Regions from separate parts of the Aequorivita sediminis genome, predicted to be linked through region 2. Evidence: riboswitches for the same ligand, from Rfam matches in the RefSeq annotation. Region 2 holds a riboswitch; the other holds the start of a gene.
The links. A riboswitch is a leader RNA that binds a small molecule or an ion and turns the genes downstream of it on or off. The one in region 2 is predicted to bind cobalamin.

Region 1: another riboswitch for cobalamin. It lies ahead of RT250_RS08480 (DUF5074 domain-containing protein); the one in region 2 lies ahead of RT250_RS06325 (TonB-dependent receptor).

The regions. Positions count from the first base shown of each region.
Region 1 is NZ_JAVLSO020000004.1:10,254-18,610, reverse strand. It holds gene RT250_RS08485 (S46 family peptidase) at 1-1,780, opposite strand, end outside; cobalamin riboswitch at 1,970-2,201, shown strand; gene RT250_RS08480 (DUF5074 domain-containing protein) at 2,594-3,886, shown strand; gene RT250_RS08475 (T9SS type A sorting domain-containing protein) at 3,883-4,857, shown strand; gene RT250_RS08470 (hypothetical protein) at 5,102-5,296, shown strand; gene RT250_RS08465 (FMN-binding glutamate synthase family protein) at 5,980-7,575, shown strand; gene RT250_RS08460 (response regulator) at 7,634-8,197, opposite strand.
Region 2 is NZ_JAVLSO020000003.1:43,186-51,542, forward strand. It holds gene RT250_RS06315 (FecCD family ABC transporter permease) at 1-778, opposite strand, end outside; gene RT250_RS06320 (ABC transporter substrate-binding protein) at 778-1,926, opposite strand; cobalamin riboswitch at 2,070-2,331, shown strand; gene RT250_RS06325 (TonB-dependent receptor) at 2,362-4,194, shown strand; gene RT250_RS06330 (DUF5074 domain-containing protein) at 4,200-5,255, shown strand; gene RT250_RS06335 (hydrogen peroxide-inducible genes activator) at 5,329-6,267, opposite strand; gene RT250_RS06340 (DUF58 domain-containing protein) at 6,385-7,719, opposite strand; gene RT250_RS06345 (AAA family ATPase) at 7,815-8,357, opposite strand, start outside.

The sequences.
Region 1 (8,357 bases), on a different contig from region 2:
CTTCAAGATGCGTTACTGGCTCGTAATAAACGGCATCAGCGGGAGAGTAACCCGCTACTTTTCCATAAGTAACACGTAGTGTTCCATTTGCGTTAGGAAAAATTCGATCTTCCTTAGGGCTTAATTCAATCAACGCTTTCATATAGTCACGTTGCAATCCAGTAATGTTTAGTTGAATTTCTTCATATTTAGGCGCAATTTTTTCGAAATATGCTTCTGCCATATCTTTTACAACATTAAAACCAGGGTCGTTGTTAAGATTTGAAATTACAGTTTCGGCATCACCTTCTAATAATTTCTTCAATGAGTCGAAATCTACAAAAGCAGACTTGCTGTAAACCTCTTCAGTTAATGCTTTTGAATCGAGGTTATTAAATGAAGCAGGTAAAAACTCCTGTGGAACTTTTTCAGCATAGATAGCAATTAAAGCTTCAAAAACCTCTTTGTCAACTTTTGCACTGTAGTCTTTATAATGGCCAGACATTCTCTCTATCATATTATCTCTTCTATCTTTAAAAGATTGAGCCCCTCTAGCATCATATACCTGTGTGAGCTGGTAAGCTTGAAATCCAGTGCGAAGTAACTCCACATTTCTTAAAACCGTTTCAAAGAAATACTCACGAGCTAAGTTGTAAGGTTCAATTTCGGCGTAATACTTCTCAAATTGTGGTAGCAAATTTCCGTATTCATTTTGCTTTCCTTTTTTGTTTATTTGATTAGTAAGCGCTTTTTCTTGTTTCTGTTTAATACCAACGGCATTACTTTTTGTCAATCCAAGTGTTTCTCCTTGCCACTTTTTCCAATAGTTTGCGATACGTGCAAATTTTGATGCATATTGAATTTTAATCTGTGGGTCAGCACGCATATATTTATCCTGTACAGCTAAGGCAGCATCGCGAATTGCAATACGAGCAGGGTTTACTGTATTAATAATTTGCTCAATAGCAAATGAAGGTAAATATTCGTCGGTTGTTCCTGGAAATCCAAAAACCATTGTAAAATCGTTTTCAGCTACGCCATCTAATGAAATTGGAAGGAAGTGTTTTGGAGTATAAGGTACATTGTCTTCCGAATATTCTGCTGGGCGATTGTTTTTGTCTGCATAAATTCTAAAAAGTGCAAAATCACCCGTATGGCGTGGCCAAATCCAGTTGTCGGTATCGCTACCAAATTTTCCAATAGATGAAGGTGGAGTTCCTACTAGGCGAACGTCCTTAAAAGTTTCAACTACAAATAGCATATATTGGTTTCCTTCAAAGAATGTACGCACTCGGTTCTCTTGCCATGCTTCTTTCGGAAAGCTCTGTGAAACCTGAGCGATATTTTCTTCTATTCTTTTCTGTTTATCGGCTTCAGGCATTGATTCTGTAACCCCATTCATCACCTGAGTGGTAACGTCTTCAATTTTAATGATAAAAGTTGCTGTTACTCCTGGGTTTGGCAATTCTTCTTTTAAATTCATTGCCCAGAAACCGTTTTCTAAATAATCGTTTTCTAATGTTGAATGACTTTGAATTTGTGAATAACCACAATGATGGTTAGTTAGTAAAAGTCCTTGGTTACTAATAACTTCAGAAGTACAACCACCATTAAAATGTGGTACCGCATCTTTTAAGCTAGCGTTGTTTACATCGTAAATATCTTGGGCTGACATTTTCATTCCAAGATTTTTCATTTCAGACTCATTCATTCCTTCTAAGAGTGAAGGAATCCACATACCACCTTGCTGCGCAAAGAGCGGGACGGATAAAAAGATAAAAAGTACACGTAATAATTTCATAGAATAATTTTTAAAGAATAATAGTCTGCAAGATAAGAATACCACAACAAATATGAAGATTTTTAAGTGCGATAACTTATTTAACCTTCACTTTCGCTGCTTATTTCATTGGTATACATTAGGATATATAAGCCATTTTACATTTTTTAAAATCTCTTGTTTTGTAAAATTTTACAAGGAAATTTTGATTAGTTTTGCGCCACATTTGGTTTGTTGCTGAAAAATTTCAGTACAATTAAAAGGGAATCAGGAAAAGTGAATTTTGCACTTAATAAAAGCCTGAGCTGTTCCCGCAACTGTAAGCTTAGTCCCAAGATTGGGATGTCTGTAATTAAAACTTCAAAATCCACTGTTGGGGAACCAATGGGAAGGAAAATTACAGGACGCGAGCCAGGAGACCTGCCAAATGCCAAATAACTTAAAACAATGGCTTTCGGGTAAAAAGCTTCAGGTTTATGAAAGATTACTGCTGTAAACTAACTACTTGTATTACTATCTATTTTCTGAGATTCGCTCAGAGAAAAGACCTGACTGCACTTAAATATATTCTTCAGAAAATCTATCCTAAGCTGTTGTTATCACTGCTTTCAATTAGCCTAAGTTATAGAAAATATCACAACAAACATTTTCAAAATAGACACTTAGATATAATCAAATTAATCAACCTAAATGCGTTTAAAAACTTCTGTTTAAGTTTTTGTAAATCAAAGCAGATCAATAATGGTTTAATCTTGATTTGAAATTAAGTTATTGAATATGAGTAAACAAAATCTGAAATAAATTCAAATCTAAATAAATTTTAAAAAAGTGAACATGAAAAATTATTACAAAAACTTACTTACCGTAGCGGCTACATTATTATTTAGTATTTGTAGTTTTTCTCAAAACTATGAAGATGGAATATTTATCTTAAATGAAGGAATGATAGGAACTGAAACAGCTTCAGTTTCATTTCTAAATTCAAGTGGAGTATTAGAAAACAACGTTTTTTCAAATCAAAATCCGGGTATGATATTAGGGGATACTGGTCAAGGAATGGGGTTTACAGAGGATTTTGCTTATGTAGTTTTAAATTATAGTAACGAGGTTAAAGTGATGAATAGAACAACTTTTGAGATGGTGGCCAGCATCACAGACCAAATGGTTTATCCTCGAAATATTGCCTTTTCCGGTGACAATGGATATGTCACAAATTGGGGTGATCCAGGAAATAATTCCGACGATTTCGTTGCTGTTATAGATTTAACTACAAATGAAGTTACTTCAACTATTCCTGTTGCTGAAGGACCAGAAGAAATAGTTGAGAAAAATGGTGTTCTATTTGTTGCACATCAAGGAGGCTATGGTTTTGGGAATTCTATTTCAATTATTGATGCTGCTTCTAACGAGGTTACTGAGGTAGCTGTGGGCGATGTGCCTTCAGCCTTACGCGTTGACGATGACTTCCTTTATGTTCTTTGCACTGGAAGTCCAAGTTATTCAGGAAATGAAACATCTGGAAAGATTGTAAAAATTAGCCTAAACGACTATCAGAACACTACAGAATTCACATTCCCTGGTTTAGATCATCCAGAATTTCTAGGTCTAGATGCTACTGACCTTTATTACGTATTAAATAGAAATATCTACAAAATGTCATTGATGGATACTGAACTTCCAACTCAGCCATTTATTATTACATCCTCAAACAACGTTCTAATTCCCTATGGGTTTAATAAGATAGCTGATAAGTTGTATTTAACCGATGCCGTAAATTATGTGAATGATGGGAAAGTATTAGTCTATAACGAAGATGGAAGTTTTGAAACAGAATACACAGTAGGCCAATTACCAAATGGAGTATATAAATTTGAAGACCAAACAGCATCGGTGTCAGATTTTGTAGCGAAAAACATCGCGATCTACCCTAATCCTGCGACAGATGGTTTTAAGCTAAATATTAAAGGAAATGCCGAATTCTCCATTTACGACACTTTAGGAAGACTAGTAAAAGCTGGAGTTTATAGCAATGAAACAGTAAAGGTAAACGACTTAAAAGCTGGAGTTTACTTAGTGCAAATAGCTTTTGAAGGTGCTGTTTCGACAGAGAAATTAATTGTAAAATGAGAGTGATTTTTATCTTTTTTCTTATAACCACTTGTTCGCTGCAGTCGCAAAGTTATGCGCCTGCAGCCGGCCAGGTTGGATCAACTGCAATTGCAGCGGATAGTGCCCTTTTTGTTTCTTGGGCGACAGGTGTTAGTATTGAAAGAGGTTATGTAGATATTTCGAATCCGGATTATCAGGCTAACGGTAGTAATTATGCAACCTATGGAGAACCTTATAACGCGCTAGGTCCTGCAACAAATAGTGCAGTGAGCTTAGGGGATGGTGGGCAAGCCATATTAACTTTTGATAGACCCATTAAAGATGGCCCTGGCTTTGATTTTGCGGTTTTTGAAAATAGTTTTAGTGATTTTTATTTAGAATTAGCTTTTGTTGAAGTAAGCTCCAACGGAATTGATTTTTTTAGATTTCCTTCTCATAGCCAAACTCAAACAGAGATTCAAGTGGAAGGGTTTGATGAATTAGATCCTACCTATATAAATAACCTAGCAGGTAAATATCGGGCAATGTTTGGAACTCCATTCGACCTTGCGGAATTACAAGAAGATCCCCTACTTGATAAAAATAATATTACTCATATTAAGATAATAGATGTTGTGGGAAGTCTAAATTCTAATTATGCAAGTTATGATAGTCATGGAAATATTATAAACGATCCTTTTACAACCCCATTTCATTCAGGTGGGTTTGATCTGGATGCTGTAGGTGTTATAAATGAACAGCTTTTAGGTGTAGAGGAAAAAGAAAGTAAGAAGTTTCAGGTATATCCTAATCCTGCAGTTACACAACTTTTTATCAGAAACTCAAATTCTTCTCAAGCTAAAGTTTATGATATGGGTGGGCGTTTGGTTTGTTCTAAACAATTAAATAAAGATGATTTTATTGATGTTTCCAACCTTCCAAATGGGGTATATGTATTAATGTTGATTTTTAATGATACTGTTAGTCAGCATCGTTTCCTGAAACAATAAACCTGTTAATCTTGATTGAATAGGAAGCTAGATTGCTTTTTAAACCAAATGTGGAGAAATTAAATATGTGAAGTTTTGCTTAAAACACTACTTCTCGCAGCCAAATCAAAATTTGAATTGTCTATATTACATCCTTAATGTTAAGTTTATGATAATTAAGGCATAAGAAAATGTTATGTAGGGTAAATCTAATATTATTCGTGTTAATTTTATTGCCGAAATAAAAACTAATAAATTAAATGCTATGAATAGGATAGATATACTTCGCAGTACAACTGAAAGTTTGATAGCTCAATTAAACTTGCAGCTAAAGTTATCCAAAAATGAAACCCGTGATGAAAATAATAGTAAATCGAAATCTACAATAGAAGGCAGGAATAAGAAAAAAAATACAACTGTAAAAAAGAAAAAATCTAAAAATATACGATATACATTTTAATTCAATAGATTACTCTATCCCTTAGTTTAAGAAACATCTTAAATATTCTAGATATTAATAAAGCTTCTAAGAATTTGGAAGCTTTTTTTATTTTACTAAATTATACTTAATCAATTGAAGTCTGGTCCACAAATTATTTGCTAAAATTTAAGCTTTTCCTTTTGTTAATATTAATTTAAAAACTGGAGACAAAATACATCGATATATTTTGATTTATATTTTAATAATTGAGAATTGTCTTTTTATATTATCTATGGTTTTGTTGGAAACTATTGATGTTTTCTTATGAAAGTCAAGGTGAAAACATATGATTTTAACCTAACCTAATTTGTATTCAATCAATTAGGATAATTGCAAGTTAAAAGGGTGTGATTTGGTTGTTGAATAGGTATTGAATAATTAGTTTTGCTCTTTTATTCAGTTAAGTAGAAAACTTATTATTGTTGAATTAATAATTACAGTTATTTTGAAAGGAATCTAAGTGAATTAAAGTTTGCGGCATTTATTTATCAATTAAATTAATGCATTTAAAAACTCTATTTTCATATTAGTATCTTGAGAAATAAGTTGTAATTTGGTCCTTAATATTTAAAATCTACAGCTTGCTGATTATCAGAATTTTATATTTTATAAGAGCTAATATATTCTATAAAACATAGACCCAATTTCAATAAATCCCAATTATGCGTACTCAATTCTTTATATTTTCGAGTGTTTTGCTTATAATAACTTTTGCATTAGGCTACTACCTAGACCCTTCATGGTATGTGTTTTTTGTAATCGTTTTCTTATTTACTGCTTTAGGGTATTACGATGTACTTCAAACGCGGCATACAATTATGCGAAATTATCCCGTTTTCGGTCGTTTGCGTTATGTGCTTGAAGAACTTCGTCCAAAATTGTATCAATACTTTATTGAATCTGACATTGATGGTCGTCCTTTTAATAGAGTAGATCGTTCAACTGTATATCAAAGAGCAAAAGGGGTAAGAGATACTATTCCTTTTGGAACGCAATTAGACCTATATGCTGAAGGCTACGAATGGATTTGTCATTCAATAGCACCAAAGGCTTTTGATACCTTAAATAACGATCCACGTATAATGATCGGTAATAAGGATTGTACACAACCGTATTCTGCTAGTATTTTAAATATTTCTGCGATGAGTTTTGGAGCACTCAGTTCCAATGCTGTAGAAGCTTTAAACGCTGGTGCCAAAATTGGAAATTTCGCCCATAATACTGGAGAAGGAGGTTTAAGTCATTATCACTTAAAGCACGGAGGAGATTTAATCTGGCAAATTGGAACAGGTTATTTTGGTTGCCGTACCGAAGATGGTAAGTTTAACCCTGAATTATTCGCAGAAAAAGCTAAACATCCTAATGTTAAGATGATTGAGCTTAAAATTTCTCAAGGAGCAAAACCTGGGCATGGTGGAATACTTCCTGCAGAGAAAAACTCTGAGGAAATTGCTAAAATTAGACATATTAAACCTCACGTAAAAGTTGTGTCGCCACCTTACCATTCTGCGTTTGATACGCCTATGGAAATGGTTAAGTTTATTCAAAAACTAAGAGAGTTGTCGGGAGGTAAACCAGTTGGATTTAAACTGTGTATTGGCTATAAGAGTGAATTTATTGCAATCTGTCAAGCAATGGTTGAACTCGATTTGTATCCAGACTTTATTGCGGTAGATGGAGGAGAAGGAGGAACTGGAGCTGCACCCCCAGAATTTAGTAATTATGTAGGTGCACCGTTGTTAGATGGTTTAGATTTCGTTCATAACATCTTAAATGGTATGAATATTCGTAGACATATTAAGGTGATTGCTTCAGGTAAAATTACTTCTGCGTTCCATATTGCTCGTGCTATTGCTTTAGGAGCAGACGGATGTTACCAAGCGAGAGGTATGAAAATGGCTATTGGGTGTATTCAAGCTTTACTTTGTAACACCAATAAATGTCCTGTAGGTATTACTACTCAAGACCCTAAGTTAACAGTAGGTTTGGTTCCAGAAGATAAGAAAACTCGTGTTGCTAATTATCACGAAAAAACAATTAAGAATTTCGTGGAATTATTAGGAGCTACCGGTGTAGATGAAACTAGAAATCTTACACGTACTCATATTTATAGAAGAGTATCATTAAATGAAATGATTACTTACGAAGAGCTATTCCCGTCTATTAAGGAAGGTTCTATGCTAAATGGTGATATTCCTAAAAAATATCAGATGGATTTCGCTTACGCCGATAAAAACCGTTGGGGAATTCACCCATAATCGATAATAAGTTAAAGACAAAAAAGAGTCTGATTCTATTGTAGAATCAGACTCTTTTTTATTTCCTAAATAGGTTCATTATCTTGTCTAATATCGTTGGTTCTTTCTGGTTCTCTTTATCATCATCTTCATTATCATCACCAAAAGTGTATTCTCTTAAAAAGTCGCTATGAGATTTGCTAGAATCGTATTTTCGTCTCTGCCTATCTATACGGTCCATTTTATCTTGACTATTTGCTATAATAGTCTCAAATAACGGGAGTAACCTTTCATTAAGGGTATTAATAGGTTCTTTTAGAAAAAAACCTTCGGCACCACTCTTTAATAATTTATCCTTATCTCCTTCGTATTTTAAATTTCCTGTGATAACTACTATTGGAATATTGTCGTTATAATTTTTAGAAATTCTAATTACATCAAATGCATTCATTCCTATAAGTTTAAAGTCGGTGATAACCATATCTGGAATGTATGTTTTTAAAGCATTTATTAAACTTATCTCGCTATCTACAAATCGAATTTCAGGATTTACTGAAATTTTTTTAAGCTGTCGTTGAAGTAAAAAAGTATCTGATACTAAATCTTCAACTATCAAAAAATTCATATTATCAGGTAAAGCCATCTTGGATAGGTTGTGGTTAGACTAGTAAATTTATCTAATTATTTTGTCATTTTATACTTTCGGTGGATTAATTGAAATTATTTTTTGGATTATTGTCATGTAAATCTAGTTCATTACCTTTGAAAGGATAGCTGTATTTTTTTTACAACTTATACCATTT
Region 2 (8,357 bases):
TAATTCCTCCTGCCAAAACACTTGTTGCTAATATTATTATAAAGGTTGTTTTTTTAATGTGAATTCCCATACTTTTCGCATAGTTTTCTCCTAGTAGTAGAGTGTTTAAAGACTTACTACTTATGATGCTCAAGATTAGCCCGGCTAAAAAACATATGCTTAATATAGTAACACCTTGCCAAGACTGATTTCCTAAGCTGCCAAATGACCAAAAAATATACTGCTGTAACTGCTCTGCATTACTAAAATATGAGAGTACCGAAACTACCGCTGTAGTAACACTCCCAAACATAAGTCCGATAATTAAAATAGCCATAGTATCCTTTATTTTGAATGTTACAGCTAACACTGCCAACAACACTAAAAAGCTACCTAAAGCAGAAGCGATAACTAAGCTCCATTGGCTTAGTAACATTGTTCCAAAAAAGCCTCCAAATGCACTTGCGCCTAAAATTAAAATAGCAACTCCTAAGCTTGCTCCACTGCTTAAACCTAAAACAAATGGACCTGCTAGAGGATTTCTAAATAAGGTTTGCATCAACAATCCCGAAATTGCTAATCCGCCTCCTGCTAGCATTGCTGTAATTGCTTTTGGGAGCCGATAATCAATTAGTATATATTCCCAAGTAGCCTTTGTTGAGCCTTTTCCAATAAATACCGAAATAATCTCTTTAAGTGGAATTGAAACAGAACCCATACTCAAATTAACCAAAAATGCAGCGAGCAGCGCTAGTAGAAGTACCAAAAAATGAATTCGATATGATGGCGAAGTCTGCATTAATTTAGTTTATCGAAAAAATGAAATTTATGATTTGGCAACATTTCAGGATGTAGAATTTTAATTAAATCTTTTAGCACTAAATCTGGTCTATTTGGAGCTAATTCGTAATAAATTACACCTCCCTTTTCACCTTTTTTCATACTATAAGAATATACTTTCCCAGTTTTATATGCTTTGAATTGGGTATAAGCTTTACTGCTTTCATTTAATTCTTCTAGAGAATTAAATTGCGCTGGGCCAATCCAAAAATCTGCTTCAATACCTTTGTCCAATACCGATTCTAGACTTAAAGAAAGGCTTCCGGTTCCTTCAGAATCTACCCAAAGGTAATCTCCGCCCGCATCTTGTATAAACTGTGCGCCCCAACTATTTCCCTGTGGCATATACCAAACATCTTTGTACATAGCACCACTAATTACGGTCGGCTTATTTTTAGCTTTAGAAGCCAAATTTTTAGCAGAATTATATTCCGATTCAATTTTACTGAAAATACTGTCGGCTTCTTTTTCTTTGTTGTAAAGTACACCAAAAAACTTTATCCATTCAGCTTTTCCTAAAGGGGAAACCTCTGTCCAATCTGAATTGTAAAGAACAGGAATTCTTGCATTTTCTACTGTTGAAAACGCAGAGTTGTTACCATCAACAGCAAAACCAATAACAGCATCGGGAGAAAGATTGATAAGAATTTCAGTGTTTATATCTTCATTTTTACCCAACTCTTTAATTTCATTGTTTGAAATTCGATCTCTAGTCTTTTCCGAAGAGATATAGTTTAAATTAGGAAAACCAATCAAAGCATTTATTTCACCTAACATTTCTAATGAAGGAATGTGAGTAGTAGAAGTTACAACTATTTGCTCAATGGGAATTTCAACCACTGCATCATAGCTTTTTGGATTTGGTAGGGAGGCATTTTTCTCAACAAGAGCATAGGTAAAAATTTTATCGGTCCCTGGCCAAGGATTTTTTAAAGTAATAGTTTTATAACCTTCGAATGCTTCAATTTCAAAGCCCTTAGCATATTTTACTTCCAGTTTTTCACCTTTAACTGAAACACTTTTAATAGATTCTTTAGTTTCATTTTTACAAGAGACAAATACTAAAGTGAAAAAGAATAAAACAACAAGATTTTTAAAATTTGGCATTATTGGCTATTTAATGTTTTCGATATGCGCAAAGGTATCACAAAGTTGTAGAAAGATTCAATAGCTTATTTTTTAAATATTATTCAGAGACTTCAATAACTAATCTTTACTATAATTTCTTTTCAACGCTGAAATTAACGACTATATTTGCATCGAATTTTGGTGAGCATATTTAAAAATGCTCTTAAAAGGGAAATAGGTAAACGATTTTAATGCTTTTTACTCGAATGTTTAATTCGGCATTATAAAATAAAATCAATAATCCTATGCTGTTCCCGCAACTGTGAGTCTGCCTCGATGTAATTTGAGGCGTGCATACTTCAAAACCACTGTCTTCATAATCGTAGAGATGGGAAGGTAGCACAAAAGACAAGCCAGGAGACCTGCCAGATACATAACATAAAAATATCAAACTTTCGGGATAAAGGTTGAATTATGAAAAATCTACAATACCATATTATTTTGGCTATTTTCTTGTGTTCAACTTCAGTTGTGGCACAATTGGATACTATTCAGCAGTTACCTGAAGTATTGCTTACCGACTCAAAACTTGTACACTTTTCTAAAGGATTTAAGGTTGAAAAAGTAAATGATTCGATTGTTGAACGAAACGCTACATCATTAACTGAAACACTTACATATAACTCTTCAATCTATTTTAAAGAGAATGGATTTGGGATGGTTTCATCTCCATCATTTAGAGGAACAAATGCTTCGCAAACTGCAGTTATTTGGAATGGAATTAGTATAAATTCAATTTTTACAGGTCAAACTGATTTTAACGTGATTTCTCCTTTAAACTACGATGAAATATCAATTCGAAGTGGTGGTGGAGGAGTTCAATATGGAAGTGGAGCCGTAGGTGGTAGTATTCATCTAAACAATACGTATACTTTTAAAAAAATAAATAAAACCAATGTAGGATTGCGCTACGGAAGCTTTTCTACTATAGCTGCAAATGCAAATACTACTCAAACTTGGGATAATCATTATCTAAATGTAGGTGTAGACTTTTTACGTTCAGAAAATGATTATGACTATGTAGGAAAGGATAAAATAAATAAACACGGGCAGTTTTTACGTTTTTCAGCCAAAGTAAATGAAGCTCGACGTATAAGAAATGGTGTTGTTACTTGGAATTCGGAGTATGTGTACAACGATAGAAATTTTTCTGGTAGCTTGAGTACTATAGGAAAAGATGCATACAAAGATATTGCAACCAGAAATTTATGGCAGTTACAAAAACATATAGGAATATTTAATACAAAAGCTAGTTTTGCACACCTGTACGAACAGTTTAGGTATATTCCAGATAGTCAAAAATCAAAATACGATAAAGGTCAAGCAAATACTTTTATTGGTGGATTGCAAACAGAGGTGTTATTTAAAAATAAAATTAGATTAAACGGAAAAGCTGAATACACTTTATTAAATGGAAACGGTGATAATGTTGGCGATAATTCCCGTAGAACCTTGGCTGCAGTTTTATTGTTAAATCATAAAGTTTCAGATGATTTTAACTATGGATTAAACATTAGAAAAGAGTTTCTAAATGATTATAACAACCCGATTCTGTATTCAGCAGATGCAAAATATAAGGTTTCCAACGTTTATTCACTTCGAATAAATGGTTCTAAAAACTACAGAATCCCAACATTTAACGACCTTTATTGGTATGCCGGTGGAAATGTTGACTTAAAGCCAGAAACTTCATACCAAGTAGAATTAGGGCAAGAAATTTCTTTTGGCAAACTTAATGTTGATGTTGTTGCTTATTTCATTGAATCTGAGGATTTAATTAAATGGACCCCAAGAAGTGGTGGTATTTGGGAACCTGAAAATATAAGTGAAACTAGAAACTTTGGAGCTGAAGTTACTTTTGACTATACTGTGGAAGTAGGGAAATCACAGTATTTAAATTTAAATACCAACTATTCCTATACTAAGGCTAAGGATTTGAAAAAAGAGAAACAATTAATCTACGTACCTTATCACAAAGCAGCTGGTTCGGTAACATATAGCTATAAAAAGCTTTCAATTTATTTACAAGGATTGTTTAATGGAGAAGCTTTTACAACTACCGATAACAGTGATGTGGTGGATGCTTATAGTTTGTTTAATCTTGGTGCAGATTACACATTTCCTCTTAATCCAAATATAAAATTAGGCGGTCGGGTGAAAAATGTTTTTAATACCTATTATGAAAATGTAGCCTACAGACCCATGCCATCAAGAAACATAGAAATATTTTTAAATTTTAATATATAACCAAAATGAAAACAATAAAAAAATCAATCTTTTTCGCGCTAACCACATTATTCTTTGTCGCTTGTAGTAGTGACGACGACATTCAGCCAGATTATGAACCTGCTGAATATGAGAATGGTGTTCTTGTAACAAACGAAGGGCCATTTATGAATGGAAGTGGTTCTATAACTTATATATCTAACGATTATGCAACTGTTTCACAGAATATTTATAGAACTGTGAATGGTAATGAACTTGGGAATATTGTACAATCAATGGGTTTTAATAACGAAAACGCTTACATAGTTGTAAATAACTCGAATAAAATAATGGTAGCTAACCGTTATAGTTTTGAAGCTATAGACTCTATTACAACCGGACTTGTTAATCCACGATTTTTTGAAAGTATTGACGGGAATAAGGGATATGTTACAAATTGGGGAGATCCGAACGACAACTCTGATGATTATGTAGCTGTTGTTGATTTGAGAACAAATGAAATTTCTGCGAATATTTCAGTAGGGTTTGGACCAGAAAAAATGATTTCTCACAACAATAAAGTATATGTAGCTCACCAAGGTGGTTATGGACAAAATAATTTAATTTCTGTAATTTCTGGAACTACTGTAGAGAGTACTATTACTGTAGGTGATGTTCCAAATTCGATGGTAGTTAAAGACAATAATCTTTATGTACTTTGCGGAGGAATGCCTAGCTATGCAGGAACTGAAACTGCAGGTTCGTTGGTGAAAATTGATCTATCATCTGGGCAAGTTTCAGAAACTTTTGCTTTTGAAACAACACAACACCCAAGTAATTTAACAATCGACGGCGATAACTTGTTTTACAGCTTAGATGGCAAAGTTTACAAGGTAAATGCTTCATCAGTAACATTACCAGGAATAGACATTATTGAAGGATACTTTTATGCACTACAAGCTAATGATGGTAAGCTTTACGCTACCGACGCGGGTGATTTTGCTAGTAAAGGTTCGCTATATATTTATGACCTTTCTACAAATCAACAAATACAGGATTTTCAAACAGGAATAGTTCCTGGTGGAATTTATTTCAACAATTAATTGTTTTTATATAGCCAAAAAGGTCCATTTGATTAGTTTCAAATGGACTTTTTAGTTTAGAAGTGTTTGCTTATTATTTCTTTAAAGGACTAATTATTTTAACATCTTGAAAAGCTATCGCACCGCGAATTATACCTGATATAACGTCGTATAGCACATTAGTGATTTGCATTTTAAGTTCACTTTTACTGTAAATTAAACTTACCTCACGAGCAGGAGACGGTTCTTTAAAGTATTTTAAGTTTATGGTTTGATTAGGGGAAACATCTAATGTGTGAAGGTAGGGTAGAAGTGTCATCCCTAAACCTTCGTCAGCCAGCTTTACAAGTGTTTCAAAACTACCGCTTTCAAGTTGGAACTTTTCGAAGCTACCATTTTTCGAAGCTTTACACAGGTTAATTATTCCATCTCTAAAACAATGCCCATCTTCTAGTAATAATACATCTTCAATGTCTAAATCTTTTGCTTCTATAGTATCTTTAGATGCTAATCGGTGATTTTCTGGGATGTAGGCTACGAACGGCTCGTAATATATAGGGCGTTCTTTAATTCTTTCCTGTTTTAAAGGAGTTGCAGCAATGGCCGCATCTAAATATCCATCATTAATCTTAGTGATTATTTCATCTGTATTCAACTCCTCAATTTTTAATTGAACCTTTGGATAACGACTTGAGAAAATTTTTAAAAACATAGGAAGTAATGTTGGCATTACTGTGGGAATAATACCCAGTTTATAAGTACCACCAATAAAGCCCTTTTCCTGATCTACAACATCCTGCATTCGTTCAGATTCGTTAACGATATTACGGGCTTGTTCAACTATTTTTTGACCAACAGCGGTAAGTTCAATCGGCTTTTTTGTACGATCAAAAATTTGAATTTCAAGTTCTTCCTCCAATTTTTGAATCTGCATACTAAGCGTAGGCTGAGTAACAAAAGTTTTCTCAGCGGCCTTTGTAAAGTTTTGGCTCTCTGCTACAGCCAATACATATTTTAATTGAGTAATTGTCATTGTAAACTTTATTTATACAAATATAACTCTATTATCAAATAATTCTATTTCTGCCTTAAGATAAAAGCAGGCTTGGTTGTGATGAAATGAATAAATATTTGAAATTGAAATTATTAATCAAATCATCCCTCTGGCTTTAATCTCTAAATATTTGTTGATAGTATTTACCGTAAGGTTTTCCGGTGAAGTTAAAATCGATTGAATTCCGTATTTGTGAAGCTCATTTACGATAAGTTTCTTTTCATAAATGAATTTTTCGGCAATTGTCTTTTCAAAAATTTGATGCGTGGTTTTCGCTTCCTTATTTAAAAATGATTTTAATTCAGTGTTTTCAAAGAAAATAACAACCAACAGATGTGTTTTGTTTATTGCTTGTAGATACGGCAATTGGCGATGAAGCGCATCCATGGTTTCAAAATTTGTATAAAGTAATAAAAGGCTTCGTTGCTTAATATGTTGCTTTACATCTACATATAAACGAGAAAAATCGCTTTCTGAAAAATCTGTTTCAATATTGTAAAGTGTTTCCAAAATTAAATGCATTTGCGCATTTCTACGTTGGGCTATAACTCTATCGCTTACTTTTCTTGAAAAAGTGAACATTCCAGCTTTATCGTGCTTCTTTAATACAATGTTAGAAATTACAAGAGTCGAATTTATAGCGTAATCTAATAAGCTTAAATTATTAAATGGCATTTTCATTACCCTTCCTTTATCAATTACAGAATAAACTGGCTGCGATTTTTCATCCTGAAATTGATTAACCATTAGATTATTGCGCTTGGCAGTAGCCTTCCAATTAATGTTTCTTATGTCGTCTCCAATATTATAGTCTTTAATCTGTTCAAATTCCATAGTGTGGCCAATTCTCCTTATTTTTTTAAGGCCAAATAATTTTAGTTTATTGGAAAAAGCTATAAAATCATATTTTTTAAGCTGAAGAAATGATGGATAATTAGGAACCATACCTTCTGCCGCAAACAGCTGCTTTCGTGCAACTAGTCCTAATACCGAAGAAGTAAATACATTCAAGTTTCCGAAGTGATACTCGCCACGCACTGTGGGTCTAACTTGATAGGTGAAAGTTTTCTCTTCTGAAGGATTTAATATCGCTTCAATTTTAAAGTTACGAATCTGCCATTGTACGGGTAATTCGTCAATAATTTTTAGTGAAACTTTAAATTGATATCGATTAATAACTTTTATTTCAATCGGATTTTCGTCGCCATTGGAAAGTTTTTCAGGTAAAATTCGGTAAGCCTGTATTCCAATTTTATTTCGATAGAGTACGAAAATGTCAAAAACTACTGCTAGTATAAACAAATAGAAAAATAGCCTAATTACGCTAAAGAATTCCGGAAAGAAATACGCCCCCACAAATAAAACTACAAGTGAGAACAGCACGATAAAAAATCGCTGTTTTAAGTATAAGCTTTTAAGGAATTTTTTCAATTTATAATTTTAATCAGGATTTCTATTTTATTATTTTCATTTTACTAACAATAAGTATTCTGGGTTGGAAAGACTGAGCAAAATAGATTTTAAGATTATCTAGGGATTTCAATAGTTTCTATTATTTGTTGCAATACTTTGTCTGCTGTAATTCCTTCCATTTCACGTTCTGGGGTAAGCATAATTCTATGTCGAAGTACCGATGGAGCGATTTTCTTAATATCGTCTGGAGTAACAAAATCACGGCCGTTAATAGCTGCAAGTGCCTTGGAAGCATTCATTATTGCTAGAGAAGCTCTTGGCGAGGCACCTAAGTATAAGTTTGAGTTAGAACGCGTATTATCAACAATAGCGGCAATATACTTCAGTAAATTACTCTCGATAATTATTTGCTTAATTGTGTCTTGATACTCGGCGATTTCTTGTGCGTTAAGTATGGGTGAAATAGTGTCTAAAACCAACTTATCCTTACGACTGTGTTGATTCTCTAAAATTTGAACTTCTTCTTCTAGACTAGGGTAGGGCACATTAATTTTAAATAGAAAACGGTCTAATTGCGCTTCAGGTAGTGCGTATGTTCCTTCTTGCTCTACCGGGTTTTGGGTGGCGAAAACCAAAAAGGGAGGTTTCATTTCATA